3 regions of the Paenibacillus sp. FSL M8-0228 genome follow, and region 2 is predicted to be linked to each of the others. Evidence: riboswitches for the same ligand, from Rfam matches in the RefSeq annotation. Region 2 holds a riboswitch; each other region holds the start of a gene.
The links. A riboswitch is a leader RNA that binds a small molecule or an ion and turns the genes downstream of it on or off. The one in region 2 is predicted to bind glycine.

Region 1 (4,844 bases), 3.8 Mb from region 2:
CACACGTTCCCTTTTTTGCTTCGTAGATAGTGACGTATGATAATCGAGATTTTCCTCAATCTGCTTGCCAATGCTCATCAACGGGTTGAGTGCTGTCAACGGGTCCTGAAAGATCATGCCAATTCCCGCTCCGCGGATTTTATTCATTTGCCCTGAGGAAAGACGGTTCAAGTCCGTTCCTTTAAAAAAGACCTCCCCCTCTACACGCGTGCGTTCCATGTCATGCAGTTGCGGGATCGAAAGCGCTAACGCGCTTTTGCCACAGCCGGATTCTCCGACTACAGCCAGCACTTCATTGGGGTTGACCGTCAGATCCAGATGGTCGACTGCGGGGTGATATTGATCCTGGATGCGAAAAGATACGGATAATCCTTTAATTTCCAACACAGGTTCGGTATTCAATGCGCGCTTCCTCCATTCTCCATGGTCTTGTCCCGCTTATTCTCACCATGTTTGATGTTTAAAACCTCTCATGAACATTACATACCGTTTTTGTCGGAATAATTTGAATACATCCTATCACCAGTATATGGATATATCAATTAAGATTATGCTATCAACATCATTTAAAAAATCAATGATCCAGCAATAGTGCGGCCTTTCTGGCACAAAATGTAATGAAATAACCAACCACAGGTTAATTTTCATCACAAAAAAAGTCGCCTGATCCCTCAGCAGGGATCAAACGACTAACTAACCCAAGCTCACATTGAGCTCCTGACAATATAATTTACGAAGCCGCTCCATAGGAGCCAGACTTGAATGTTCTAGGATCGTACCATTTGTAGCCTGCTGCCGGAGCAGACCAAGGCTCAGGCTGTGGTTCCGTGGACGCCGCAGGCTCTTCGAATGGCAGAAGCTTCGTTGGTTGATCCAGAGTCAAACCTGCCACATCAGACAATTTCGTGTAGTCCTGCTTCCATGCAAGCCATTGAACCGTTTGCACCAGGAAGGTTGAATCATCCACTTCTTTGAAGCCATCATATGTCTTCTTCGACTGTCCGTTTTCCTCACGCACATATTTCGGTGTAGCATCTTCTACAGGGGAAGAATCACCGATGAATGCCGCCTTGCCATGGCCTACCTTGGAGATAGCGGCATAAGGTCCTTCCGCACGGCCCCCGCCGTTATAAACCCCCTGATCTACCGCATTCCCCCATTTTTTCGTGCCTGAAGGGATATAAGCAATGCCTTTAGCCTTGGTAGGATCAATAATAGCCAGCGTAGATCCTGCATGCATGGCAATCGAGCGCACACCCTTGGTAATACCGAAAGATTGATCTGCGGCTACAATGTCGGTAGCATTCACATCACCGAGCGCATTGTAACGGAAACGAACGCCAAAGTTGGCCGCCAGCCAATCGGAGCTTGTTAATCCTTGCATTGCCGGTGATGCAGCCTCTTCTGCAGTCATGCCTTTGGCCGGATTAGTATAGGCTCCACGACGGTAGCCATTCATAACCTCGGAGGAATCCCAACGGTTTTTGTTACGATCTGCATTATAATGATCGGAGATGAAGAAGACGCTCCCTCCGTTATTCACGTATTGCAGCAGGGCAGCCTGCTCGGATGCCTTAAAGGCAACATTCGCTTCACCAATAATGAACACATCATATTGGCGCAGCTTGTCATAGGTTATGGCCTGCTCTCCATAAGTAAAAGGAATGGGACGATTTAATGGGTCTACCGTAAAGCCTACATTACGCAGTCCATTGGCAAAGTCGGAGAAGGCGCCTTCAATGACCCAATCTGCTGCACCAGCGGTCTGTGCGTGCGTATTATCGAGCAGCACCTTTTTGCCTTTTCCATCCGGCAATGTAGTACCGGGTTGACCCGGGTTGCCAGGTTCAGGTTCACCAGGTTCCCCTGGCTCGCTTCCGTTCACCAGTTCAACAGCGCTTGGGCTTTTCACTCCACCAAAATTATTGTAGGCGCCGAGTGTACCCGTCACACGGATTTTGCTGCCAATCAGCTCAGGATGGCCTGTTAGCCCAAATTGCCCTCTGTACGCGGATGTCAGCTGTACATCCAATAGATTAGACGTGCTACGTTCATTGGCCTGGTCGGCAATCAGTACGTTAAAATCATTCGCAAACGGAGAAGAAAAGTTAGCCGTTTTCGATCCGGTGGCATGTCCGACGATATAACCTTCTACCGTCACCGTACCTCCACTGCTTTGGCCCTGAAGTGCTTCGGCTACTGTCAATGCTCCCTCTGCCTTGATCTGACCGAACGGAACGAAGATCCCGATCAGCAGTGAAACGATCGCTGCTAGATGCAGCATCCCTTTTAAGCGTGAACCTGTGAACCGCAAGCCTTTTACCATACGTCAATATCCCTCCTATGATTTCCATAAATGTACTTGTCCTCTATCAGATTAGCCGCCAATCTTCTAATTCCTTCCTGATTTCATCCGTAATTATGTAAACTTTAATCTTTTTTATTGGAAATGCACCTGTTTATGTAAAAATTAAACCCTGTGATTGACACCGAGCACGTCATACATTACGCTAAGAAAGACATGTAGAACGGTATACGCGAATGAAGATGACGGGAGAGTCTGTCCAGGAGGCTTACACTCTGGCGGCACCGAAGGAGCAAGACGCCAGCACCCGGCTGGCGGATAATCTCTCAGGTCCATGTATCGTCATCTGACGCAACTCTGGAGAGAGCGCAAGCCACCCAAGGGGTAAGGCGGTAAGAACACCGCACGAAACTCTCAGGTAACGAGGACAGAGATAAGGGAAACTTCCTTATCCTGTCCTTTTTTTGTGCTCACATTGTGCGTCAGCATTAGGAACCGTCATAACCGCGCAAAGACGCGGAAATACCATATAGTATGGTATTAGAACATACAGGGGGCCACACCATGCGTTTCAAAGATGTATTTTCTATTATCGGCCCGGCCATGACCGGACCTTCCAGTTCACACACCGCAGGCGCGGTGCGACTCGCACGCGTTGCCCGGCACTGGCTCGGGGCGCAGCCTGACCGTGCCCGTATGACACTGTACGGCTCCTTTGCCGATACGTATAAAGGACACGGTACGGATCTGGCGCTCATCGCAGGACTGCTTAATTACGATACGGACGATCACCGGATTCCAGATGCCGAGCAATGGGCCGAGCAAGCCGGGATGACCGTGGAATTCGCCGTCAGTGGACTCCCCGCTCCTCATCCGAACACCGTCCGTTTCGAGTTGTGGAAGGGCGAGGATCAGCGCACACTGCTGGGCTCCTCCATCGGCGGCGGCAGCATCCATGTCCAGCAACTCAACGAATTCCGGGTCAATCTGACCGGGGAGCTGCCTACGCTGGTGCTTCTCCACTCGGATAAGCCCGGTACATTGGGCGCAATAACTTCAGCGCTGGGCGCGGCCCACATTAACATTGCCTATATGCACGTAGATCGCAAAGGCCGGGATGGTGAAGCACTCACCGCCATTGAAACGGACAGTTCTGCTCCAGCTGAACTGATTGCGGAACTGCGTTCTTTACCTCATATGTATGAAATTAAGATGATTAATTTGAAAAAAGGAGCTGAATCCGATGCGGTTTAGCCATCTGCATGAGATCAGCGCTTTATGCGCTGAAGAATCCACCACGATTGGCCGCTTGATGATTCAAGAACAGGTACAAGAAACGAATACAACGGAGGAAGAAATCTTTCGCCAAATGTCTGATTATTATGAAATCATGAAGGAAGCCGTTCATCGCGGTCAGACACAAGACACCGTATCCCGCAGTGGATTGACGGGCGGCGACGGCAAGCGCCTGGCCGAGTATCTGCGGTCAGGGGAGACCTGCTCCGGTGATGCCTCCGCGCTCGCCATGGCTTATGCCCTCTCCGTGTCGGAGGTTAATGCATCCATGGGTCGCATTGTCGCCACTCCTACCGCAGGCTCATGTGGGGTTATCCCTGGTGTGTTCATCAGTGCGCAGGAACGGTTCGGCTGGGATGATGAGCATATGGTGAACGGCCTATTCGCCGCTGGAGCCATTGGCTACGTGATCGCCAACAACTCCTTCATTTCTGGCGCGGAGGGAGGCTGTCAGGCTGAGATTGGCTCAGCTATCGGGATGGCCGCTGGCGCTATGGTCGAGCTGCGCGGTGGTACGCCTGAACAGGCTGTTCACGCCGTGGGCCTCGCTCTTAAGAACACGCTCGGCCTGATTTGCGACCCCGTCGCCGGACTCGTGGAGATTCCGTGCATCGTGCGCAACGGGCTGGGAGCCGTGACTGCGCTTGCCGCAGCGGACATGGCTTTGGCGGGTGTGCGCAGCGCTATTCCGTCTGACGAAGTCATTGACGTGATGCTTGAAGTCGGCAGCGCGATGCCGTCGAAGCACCGCGAGACCGCCAAAGGCGGCTTGGCTCAGACGCCGACTGGCAAGCGTTTGACCGAATCACTTACACGCAACGCATCAATCAAGAAGAATAAGTCGTAATTTCTAAGCTTTAAACCAATTACTTTTCCTCTATAAAACAAGGCGACTACCTCTCCCCTACATTGTCCTAGGGAAAGAGAATTCGCCCTTATAAAGAAAAGAGCAAGCATATCGTCGCTGGACGTATGCTTGCTCTTTTTCTTTTTAGTCGGGTTACAGATTACTGAACGGTTACCTGTATCTTCGTCATTTTACCTGCATATTTCACAGTAATTACTGCTTTGCCCTTGCCCTGTGCCTTAATGTTACCGTCTTTGACGGTCGCCACAATAATTCTGGACGAGGACCAGACAGCCGGTTTGGAAACATCCTTCTCCGACTCATCCTTATACGTGGCTGTAGCCGTAACCTTAGCCAGCTGTCCTGCCTTCAAATTCAAGGCGACTTCGTCTGTTT
Region 2 (4,844 bases):
TTTTTTGCGTAAAATCGAGGCACCCATCGCGCTTGAACCCATACCTGCATCACAGGAAAAGACAATCTTGTTCACTTCGGATTTATCCTTGAGCGTTCGATCTGCGACAATCTCGGCAGCACGATCAGATTCGTGGTTATCTTCCATTACAGTGGCGTTAGCACTGGCACTCTTGCTTTGACTTTTCATATCTTTCAGGCGAGATGCAGCTTCCTCCAGCCCCTCTTCTTGTTGCTTACCTGTCTTGAGTAACACTGCTGCAACAGCAAAGGATACGACCGCAGCAGCGATCACCCCGCTCAGCATTGGCAAATATCCACCTTTTGGCGTCATTAGAAAATAGGCGATGATACTACCCGGTGAAGGAGCAGCAACCAGTCCGGCACCTGTCAACATGAAACAGAAGGTTCCCACAACACCGCCAGCTATAGCTGCAAGAATCAGAATCGGCTTCATCAAAATATAAGGGAAATAAATTTCATGAATCCCGCCGAAAAAATGAATGATGACTGCGCCAGGAGCTGACGACTTCGCAGAGCCTTTACCGAACAGACAGTAGGCCAGCAAAATACCAAGCCCCGGCCCAGGGTTGGATTCCAGCATGAACAGTACGGATTTGCCTGTTCTTGCAGCTTCCTCCAACGCAATCGGACTCAATACTCCGTGATTCAGCGCGTTGTTTAAAAATAATACTTTTCCGGGCTCAATAATGAGGTTGACAAGCGGCAATAGCCCCGCGTTCACGAGGAACTGTACCCCTGCCGACAACACTTGACTGATCATTTGTACAACCGGGCCGATCGCCACATGGGCAAGCAGTGCTAGAATGGCACCGATAATCCCGGCCGAAAAATTATTGACCAGCATTTCAAAGCCTGATCTGACTTTGCCTTCAATGGCCTTGTCGAACTTCTTCAATATCCACGCAGCCAGCGGACCAGCTACCATCGCGCCCAGGAACATCGGGATATCGGCTCCTACTATGACACCCATCGTCATGATGGCACCGATCACACCTCCACGCTGTCCGTGAATCATCGTGCCCCCTGTATAACCAATCAGCAGCGGCAACAAATAATTTTTCATCGGATCAACCAACTGTGCAAAACCTTCGTTCGGGAACCATCCGGTCGGAATAAAGAGTGCCGTAATCAACCCCCACGCAATAAAGGCTCCCATATTGGGCATAACCATACCGCTAAGAAAACGGCCAAAACGCTGTACGGCGACACGAGTGCCTCCTTTTGAACTTGGCTTTGCGTCCAATGTACTCATATTCAAATCCTCCTTGTAGGTAAGCATCACTACCTTTTCTTAAAATTCATACTAAATGACAGCGCTATCTTCATCAACGAAATGAAAACGTACTTTCGTCATGAACGTTGATGACAACATTTAAATTTAAATTATCCAGGAAGATATTATACCTGCATAATTCTTCTTAATATGACCTGTAGCTATAGAAATTAGTCGAAAAACCGCGCTGGATTATGTATGATTCCTATATGGGGACAACCCACTATATCAGAACAACACACGTAATTACGTTTTCAAAAAAAGACAAAAAAATAGCCGCTACGTCAAATCATAGCGACTATTTTATACAAAAATCGAGCAAACTAACGATGCTCTTATTCAATTAAAAATCAATATAAAATTCCGAATAACACGCTATTATTTCATGCTGCATTGCTCTATTTATTACTCCGAAATCAACTGCTCATACTGATCCGCCGACAGTAGTTTGCCCAATGATTCCTCCACATCTTTATCCATCTCTACTTCTACCATCCAACCTTTGTCATATGGAGATTCATTCACTAGCTCAGGTGTACCTTCCAGCGCTTCATTCACTTTTAATATGGTTCCCGTCACCGGAGCAAAAAGGTCGGATACCGTCTTCACCGATTCAATCGTACCGATCTCCGCTCCCTGCTCAATCGTTACTCCCGCCTCAGGTAATTCTACAAAAACAATATCACCCAGTTGGTGCTGTGCAAAGTCTGTAATACCAATCCGCACCGTTCCATTCTCTGTCCGCTGAACCCACTCATGTTCGTCTGTATACCAAAGTTGCTGCTTCACTTCACCCATTCTGTTCCCCTCACTTCCATATGAATAAAATCGCATTTGCTCACCTGTATTAGACAGGTTAAGATTATGACAATACGAACACTCATGTCAATAATACTAACAAAAATACTTCATATCACCTCCTATAGCGCTCTATATAAAAATATAATAATTTATAACAAACGCTTACATATCCTTATTTATATATTAAATGTTTTTTCTATTGTTTTTGATGACATTTTTATTGACATTTTGAATGAATTTGCGTATTAATGGGTTATAGCAAATACTTTGGGAAACACCCGACAACTGCAAACGCGGATGAACGCAGAGGGAGAGACTGCCAAAAAGATTCGCATAGCTGTTGCCGCTTGTGAGACAGTTGTGCACGCGAATCGGATCAAGTTGTTATCTGCAAAGCCAGGTAATATACTGCTGATCCCGAAGGTAGCGCCGAAGGAGTAAGCCTGCATTGCAGGTGAATCTCTCAGGCAAAAGGACCTCTGCCGGACGCATCTCTGGAGAGCATTCGCTATTGGAGCGGATCACCCAAGAGGAAACCCGGTACATACCGGGGTAACTTTCTGGTATCAAGGACAGAGCTGAAAAAAGAGTATAGACTGCTGTCTATACGTTTTTTTCGGCCTGTCTTTTTTGTTTTGCCGATCACACCGGATAGGAGTGGAAACATGACTAATTTGCGAAAAACACCGCTATATTCGTCCTACGGGACGCAGTCTGGGGTTCGTTGTATTGACTTTGGCGGCTGGGAGCTCCCCGTTCAGTTTAGCGGTATCCAAAAGGAGCATGAGGCCGTCCGGCAACGTGCGGGTTTATTCGATGTATCGCATATGGGTGAGTTTTTGGTTGAAGGCAAAGAGGCCGAAGCTTTTCTACAAAGGGTGACCACGAATGATGTCAGCCAGTTGGAACCAGGTCAGGCACAATATTCACTCCTGTGTTACCCCGATGGAGGTGTAGTAGACGACCTGCTTATTTACTGCAAAGGACCGGAGCGCTACATGCTCGTTGTGAACGCCTCCAACATTGATAAGGATTGGGATTGGTTACTTCGTCATGTGCCTGCATCCGTTCACATGGAGAATGTGTCTGATGCAATAGCATTGCTGGCATTGCAGGGACCGGAAGCAGCACGTATTGCCGCAGCCGTGGCAGATACGGATATTACGAATCTGGCATCTTTCCACTTTCATGAGAACGTGCCATTGTTCGGAGCAAAAGCACTCGTCTCACGAACCGGATATACGGGCGAAGACGGTTTTGAATTTTATGTACCTGCTGCGGAAGCACCCGCCGTATGGGAGGGTTTGCTTCGTTCCGGTGAGTCGTATGGGCTGATTCCCGCTGGACTTGGTGCTCGGGATACACTACGCTTTGAGGCTCGGTTGCCGCTGTACGGACAGGAGCTATCTGCCACGATTTCACCACTTGAAGCCGGTCTAGGGTACTTCGTCAAGCTGAATAAAGGAGATTTTATCGGTAGAGAAGCACTGCAACGTCAGAAAGATCAAGGGATTCCTCGTAAATTGATCGGGCTGGAAATGATTGATCGCGGCATCCCACGCGCCCATTATCCGGTATTCGCAGAAGGACAACGCATCGGTGAGGTCACAACGGGGACTCAGTCGCCCACCTTGAAGCGTAATCTGGGCCTCGCCTTGGTGGACAGTCGTTTTAGTGCCCTCTCCACACCGCTGGAGGTTGAGATTCGTGGCAAACGCCTGCGTGCCGAGGTAGTGGCAGCACCCTTTTATAAACGCCCGCGCTAATCTTAAACTCTCTTCATTCCAATAAAGCAAACATGTCAGATATGAACTTCCGGGTTTTTCAGCTCACACTTTTTTATTAGCTAATTACGATTTAAAATTTTGCTTTTCGAAAGGAGCCAGAACCTATGAAGCAGCATCGTTATCTCCCTATGACTGAACAAGATCAAACCGAAATGCTGCGTGTGGTGGGTGTATCATCCATTGATGATTTATTCAGTGACATTCCAGAGGCCATTCGATATCAAGGGGAACTCCCTCTTTCTTCTCGACTCGATGAGAAAGCCTTAACCCGCCACTTGGCCGAGCTGGCTGGACACAACGCCAATACAGACACACATGCCAGCTTTCTTGGCGCAGGAATTTATGATCATCATATTCCGTCGGTCATCCAGCACATCACTTCACGCTCGGAATTCTATACAGCCTACACCCCCTATCAGCCGGAAGTAAGCCAAGGCGAGCTACAAGCCATTTTCGAATTTCAGTCGTATATTTGCGAATTGACGGGCATGGCTGTAGCTAATGCCAGCATGTACGACGGAGCGACTGCACTGGCGGAAGCGGGCTCACTGTCCGCCGCAGCTACCCGCCGTAAACAGCTTATCGTATCGAGGTCCGTCCATCCAGAGGCACGTCAGGTATTGGCAACCTATGCACGCGGATTGAATTTGGACATCGTGGAGATCGGCTGTTCGGACGGTGTAACGGATGCTGATGCGTTAGCGGCGGCCGTATCGGAACAGACCGCGGCTGTTTTGGTCCAAAGCCCCAACTTTTTCGGAGCCGTGGAAAATCTACAGCCGATGGCTGACCTCATCCATGCACACAAAGGTCTTTTGGTCGTCAGTGCCAACCCACTGGCACTTGGCTTGCTGGAGACACCCGGCAAACAGGGCGCGGATATTGTGGTAGGAGACGCGCAGCCACTTGGCATCTCCTCTTCTCTCGGCGGTCCGACCTGTGGATACTTTGCCGTTTCTC
Region 3 (4,844 bases), 220 kb from region 2:
GAAATGGTCTGTATGACCAGGTATTAAACGCGTTAGAGCCGCTACATCTTAACATTCATGAATTGTCCGGCGTAGAGCCGAATCCGCGCTTGTCTACCGTTAAGAAGGGCATCGACATTTGCCGAAATGAAAACATCGACTTCTTACTTGCAGTAGGCGGCGGAAGCGTTATTGATTGCACCAAAGCCATCGCAGCAGGGGCTAAATATGACGGCGATGTGTGGGATATTATCAACAAAAAGCACATGCCGACCGAGGCTCTACCATTCGGCACCATCCTCACACTCGCCGCCACCGGTTCAGAAATGAATCCGGATTCTGTCATCACCAACTGGGAAACGAACGAAAAATACGTATGGGGCAGCGCGGTGACGCATCCGAAGTTTTCGATTCTGGACCCAAAAAACACCTTCTCTGTGCCACGTGATCAGACGGTATATGGCATGGTGGATATGATGAGCCATGTATTTGAACAGTATTTTCACAATGTTAAAAATACACCGTTGCAAGATCGTATGTGCTTTTCCGTGCTGCAAACCGTAATCGAAACTGCACCTAAGCTGTTGGAGGATTTGCACAACTACGAGCATCGCGAAACGATTTTATATGCCGGAACGATTGCTCTTAACGGAACACTGCAAATGGGCTACTTCGGGGACTGGGCTTCGCATACGATTGAACATGCATTATCTGCTGTATATGATATTCCTCATGCTGGCGGTCTGGCGATCCTATTCCCCAACTGGATGAGACATACGGTGGATCAGGATGCTGCACGCATGAAACGGCTGATGCTCAGCATGTTTGACTTAGACACCGTAGATAAAACAGATAGAGAAATCGCTTTGGAGGGTATTGACCGTCTTAGTGCATTCTGGACAAGTCTCGGTGCCCCTTCCACCCTGGCCGATTACAATATTAATGATGAGCAATTGGAAAAAATCGCAACCATTGCAGCCCGTGAAATGGAATATGGAGGCTTCGGTAATTATAAAAAGCTGAATCAAGAAGATATTTTAGCTATTTTGCGTGCATCGTTATAACATTCAAAAGGGAGTGTCCTCAAGCCTGTGATGGCTGAGAGCACTCCCTTTTGAAATTTATGAATTAACCGTTTGTCCCTTTTCTTCTACTTGAATAGCTGCCCCTACACTGGCACCTGCAAGAATGCCCTTTTTCTTACTAGAATTCAGAGAATCCATATAGGTTCGGGTTTCTGCAACGACAATGCCTGATAAGCCGAGCAGTGCAATCAGGTTCGGGAAAGCCATCATTGCGTTAAAGATATCTGCCAGCAGCCAAATCGCATCCAGTTTAATGAACGCGCCCCCGCCAACGAGTAGAATGAACAGATAACGGTATGGCTTAATCCACTTGACCCCAAGCAAATATTCAACACAGCGTTCCCCGTAATAGTTCCAGCCGAGCATGGTGGTGAACGCGAACATAATCAGAATAATTGTGAGCAGTTCTGCCCCCAGCGGGAATGCGCTGGAAAATGCTTGCTGAGTCATCAGACCCGCATCGGTAGGCCCGCTCCACACACCGCTAACCAGTAGCGTCAACCCGGTCATCACACAAATAACCATCGTATCAATAAACACGCCTGTCATGGAAATCAACCCTTGCTCCGCAGGCCATTTGGTTTTGGCAGCTGCGGCTGCAATCGGTGCGCTCCCCAATCCGGCCTCATTGGCAAAAATACCTCTGGCTACCCCACTTCGCATCGCCAGCATAATCGTAGCTCCGGCAAATCCGCCCGTTGCAGATGTAGTTGAAAATGCCGAATGGAGCACCAGCGCAATTGCGGCAGGAAGCTGGTCAGCAAACCGAATCAGTACGATGAGACAGATCAGTACGTACAAGCCTGTTTTAAAAGGAACGACCTTCGTCGATACCTTGGCAATGCTTTTGAGTCCTCCAATAGTAACCAGTCCAGTAAGGATAGCTATAATCAGTGCCGTTACAATGGGCGGAACGCCAAAACTGTTTTCCGTCGAAGATACAATCGCTTTGACCTGCGGAAACGTTCCAATCCCGAACAACGCCACCAGCATGCCCGAAAAAGCAAACAGCATCGCCAGCGGTTTAAAACGACGTCCTAGACCTTTCTCAATATAATACATCGGGCCGCCGGAAAATTGTCCATTCCGATCCTTCACCCGGTATTTTACTGCAAGTACACCTTCCGCATATTTCGTCGCCATCCCAAAAAAGGCTGCAACGACCATCCAGAACAAGGCACCCGGCCCGCCCAGCTTAATGGCTGTCGCTACGCCGACAATACTTCCTGTGCCAACTGTAGCCGCTAGCGCCGTACTCAAAGCCGCAAAACTACTTACATCCCCGCTGCCTTCATTCGGGGCCTTACCGATCAGCTTGATCGCCAGGGGCAGGCGGAATACCTGCAACATTTTCAGACGTATGGTCAGCCACAACCCCGTTCCCATGACAAGAATGATGAGAGGCGCCCCCCATATCCAACTGCTAATCGCTTCTAACACATGTACCAAATTCATTTCAACCCGCTCCTCCAGCATATTAGAAAACAAAAAAGAGTCAAATCAGCTGATTCGACTCCTGGAGAGGTTAAAGGCACGAAAAAATACAACCATCTTGTGCAGGTTTCTGCCTCTAATAGCTCATAAAAAAGCCTAGGGCATTCCCTGTCACAGGTTATTCGCGTCTCTGTCCTTTTGCCTGAGAGTTTAAGCAGATGTTCTCTGCGGTGCACCTTCGGCGCCCAATTAAGGGTCTCTCCAGAGTTCTGTCCGTTTACGGTCCCCGCTTGTGGCTGTAAACAGCCTAAGCACCTGAGAGTTTTGCCCCTTCGGTCGGAACTTTCGTTCCATCTCCCGCAAACATCAACCAGACATATGAAATTTTTATTCATTATACAGAAAACTTTCAGCTTATTACAAGTGAAAAGTTTGTGAAGCCCTCTGAAATATTATTATGTCTATCAAAAAAGCGGGTACAGCAGATTGCATCCTTAGGATGTCCTCTGCTATACCCGCCCGAGACGATATGAAATTACAATTCTTCACCATTGGTTGCTATCACATTTTTATACCAGTTAAAAGAGTCTTTTTTGGAGCGTTTGAGCGTTCCGTTACCGTCATCATCCAGATCAACGTAAATAAATCCGTAGCGCTTGGACATTTCGGAAGTAGACATGCTCACAAGGTCGATAGGGCCCCAGTTGGTGTAACCAATCAGATCAACACCGTCGGCAATCGCTTCCTTCATTTGGACAATATGCTGACGCAAGTAATCAATGCGATACGTGTCATGCACAGAGCCGTCCTCTTCCACCTTATCATATGCACCCAAGCCATTTTCCACGATGAACAGAGGCTTTTGATAGCGATCATAAAACGTATTCAGTGTAACACGCAGGCCGATCGGATCGATCTGCCATCCCCAGTCGGAGGACTGCAGATACGGATTTTTCACGCCGCCAATCAGGTTTCCTGCTGCTTTCTCGCCTTCTGGACCTGCCGATACGGTCAAGGTCATGTAGTAGCTAAATGAGATAAAATCAACCGTATTATTTTTCAAAATTTCGTCATCGCCGGGTTCTGTCTGGATCACAATATTATTTTCTTCAAAATAACGATTCATATAGTTGGAATATTCCCCACGGGCATGCACATCCGTAAAGAATAGGTTCATCTGATTTTCATGCTGGGCTTTCAGTATATCCGCTGGGTTACACGTATGTGGATAGCTTTCTATACGTGCCAACATACAGCCGATCTGAGCACCCGGGATGATCTCATGTCCCCGTTTGGTTGCCAGTGCACTAGCTACAAATTGATGATGCAATGCTTGATATATCGCTTGCTGTTTGTTTTCTACACGGTCAATAACCACACCGCCACCGGTGAACGGACTCATGGTCATTACATTGATTTCATTAAAGGTCAGCCAGTATTTTACTTTATCCTTATAGCGTGTAAACACCGTTTCGGCATAATTGACGTAATGCTGTATGACTTCACGACCCAGCCAGCCATTATACTTCTGAGTCAGACCTAGCGGTGTTTCATAATGTGACAATGTTACCAAGGGCTCAATATTATATTTGCGCAGCTCATCAAATACATTGTCGTAGAATTGCAATCCTGCTTCATTCGGCTCGTGATCATAGCCATTCGGGAAAATCCGCGACCAGTGGATGGACATACGAAATACTTTAAAGCCCATTTCAGCGAACAATGCAATATCTTCTTTGTAGTGGTGGTAAAAGTCCACACCTTCACGTTTTGGGAAACGGGCATTGACTTTGCCTGCCAAAATGTCTTCGAGTCGCTCGGACGAAATCTCTATAGCGTGATCGTTCTTACGTTCCGCTTTGGGTACATAAGCAATCATGTCTGCGCTGGACAAGCCTTTTCCATCTACGTCAAAAGCACCTTCCAATTGGTTGGCTGCAGTTGCCCCGCCCCACAAGAAGTTTTTCGGAAATCCTTTTAGCATCTTCGTCATGGTATAAAGACCTCTTTCCGTATATAAGATTTTTACTTTGGCCTAAGTAATCCCATCAAATGCTGCAAATGTGAATCCATACCTAACGGTAACCGTTCTCCTTTGAAATGCATTGACAGATGCTTTAAAATAGATGTAATGCCCTCATAAGCATCCTAATTGTTGTAACGCGTTTCATGTCAAGTATTTTTTTCTTATGTGAGGAGAAGCACCATGTCGAATCTTGATCAAATTGCAAAACTGGCGGGCTTTTCCAAGGCTACGGTATCCAGAGTATTAAATCAGTCCCCCCATGTCAGTCATGAAACAAGAGCTAAGATTTTGAAAATCATGCAGGAATTAGATTATGTTCC

Region 1: it holds a riboswitch for glycine, as region 2 does, so the genes downstream of both, sdaAB (L-serine ammonia-lyase, iron-sulfur-dependent subunit beta) here and gcvT (glycine cleavage system aminomethyltransferase GcvT) in region 2, are expected to answer to the same signal.
Region 3: it holds a riboswitch for glycine, as region 2 does, so the genes downstream of both, MKY98_RS20115 (alanine/glycine:cation symporter family protein) here and gcvT (glycine cleavage system aminomethyltransferase GcvT) in region 2, are expected to answer to the same signal.

What each region holds. Positions count from the first base shown of each region.
Region 1 is NZ_JBBOXA010000001.1:430,122-434,965, reverse strand. Features, by position in the region: gene MKY98_RS01945 (ABC transporter ATP-binding protein) at 1-402, opposite strand, end outside; gene MKY98_RS01940 (DUF6359 domain-containing protein) at 731-2,326, opposite strand; glycine riboswitch at 2,542-2,657, shown strand; gene sdaAB (L-serine ammonia-lyase, iron-sulfur-dependent subunit beta) at 2,870-3,559, shown strand; gene sdaAA (L-serine ammonia-lyase, iron-sulfur-dependent, subunit alpha) at 3,549-4,448, shown strand; gene MKY98_RS01925 (Ig-like domain-containing protein) at 4,609-4,844, opposite strand, start outside.
Region 2 is NZ_JBBOXA010000001.1:4,244,559-4,249,402, forward strand. Features, by position in the region: gene MKY98_RS18940 (PTS mannitol transporter subunit IICB) at 1-1,275, opposite strand, end outside; gene gcvH (glycine cleavage system protein GcvH) at 1,702-2,094, opposite strand; glycine riboswitch at 2,487-2,586, shown strand; gene gcvT (glycine cleavage system aminomethyltransferase GcvT) at 2,763-3,863, shown strand; gene gcvPA (aminomethyl-transferring glycine dehydrogenase subunit GcvPA) at 3,989-4,844, shown strand, end outside.
Region 3 is NZ_JBBOXA010000001.1:4,461,272-4,466,115, forward strand. Features, by position in the region: gene MKY98_RS20110 (iron-containing alcohol dehydrogenase) at 1-1,043, shown strand, start outside; gene MKY98_RS20115 (alanine/glycine:cation symporter family protein) at 1,101-2,519, opposite strand; glycine riboswitch at 2,679-2,773, opposite strand; glycine riboswitch at 2,792-2,868, opposite strand; gene MKY98_RS20120 (glycoside hydrolase family 1 protein) at 3,034-4,491, opposite strand; gene MKY98_RS20125 (LacI family DNA-binding transcriptional regulator) at 4,705-4,844, shown strand, end outside.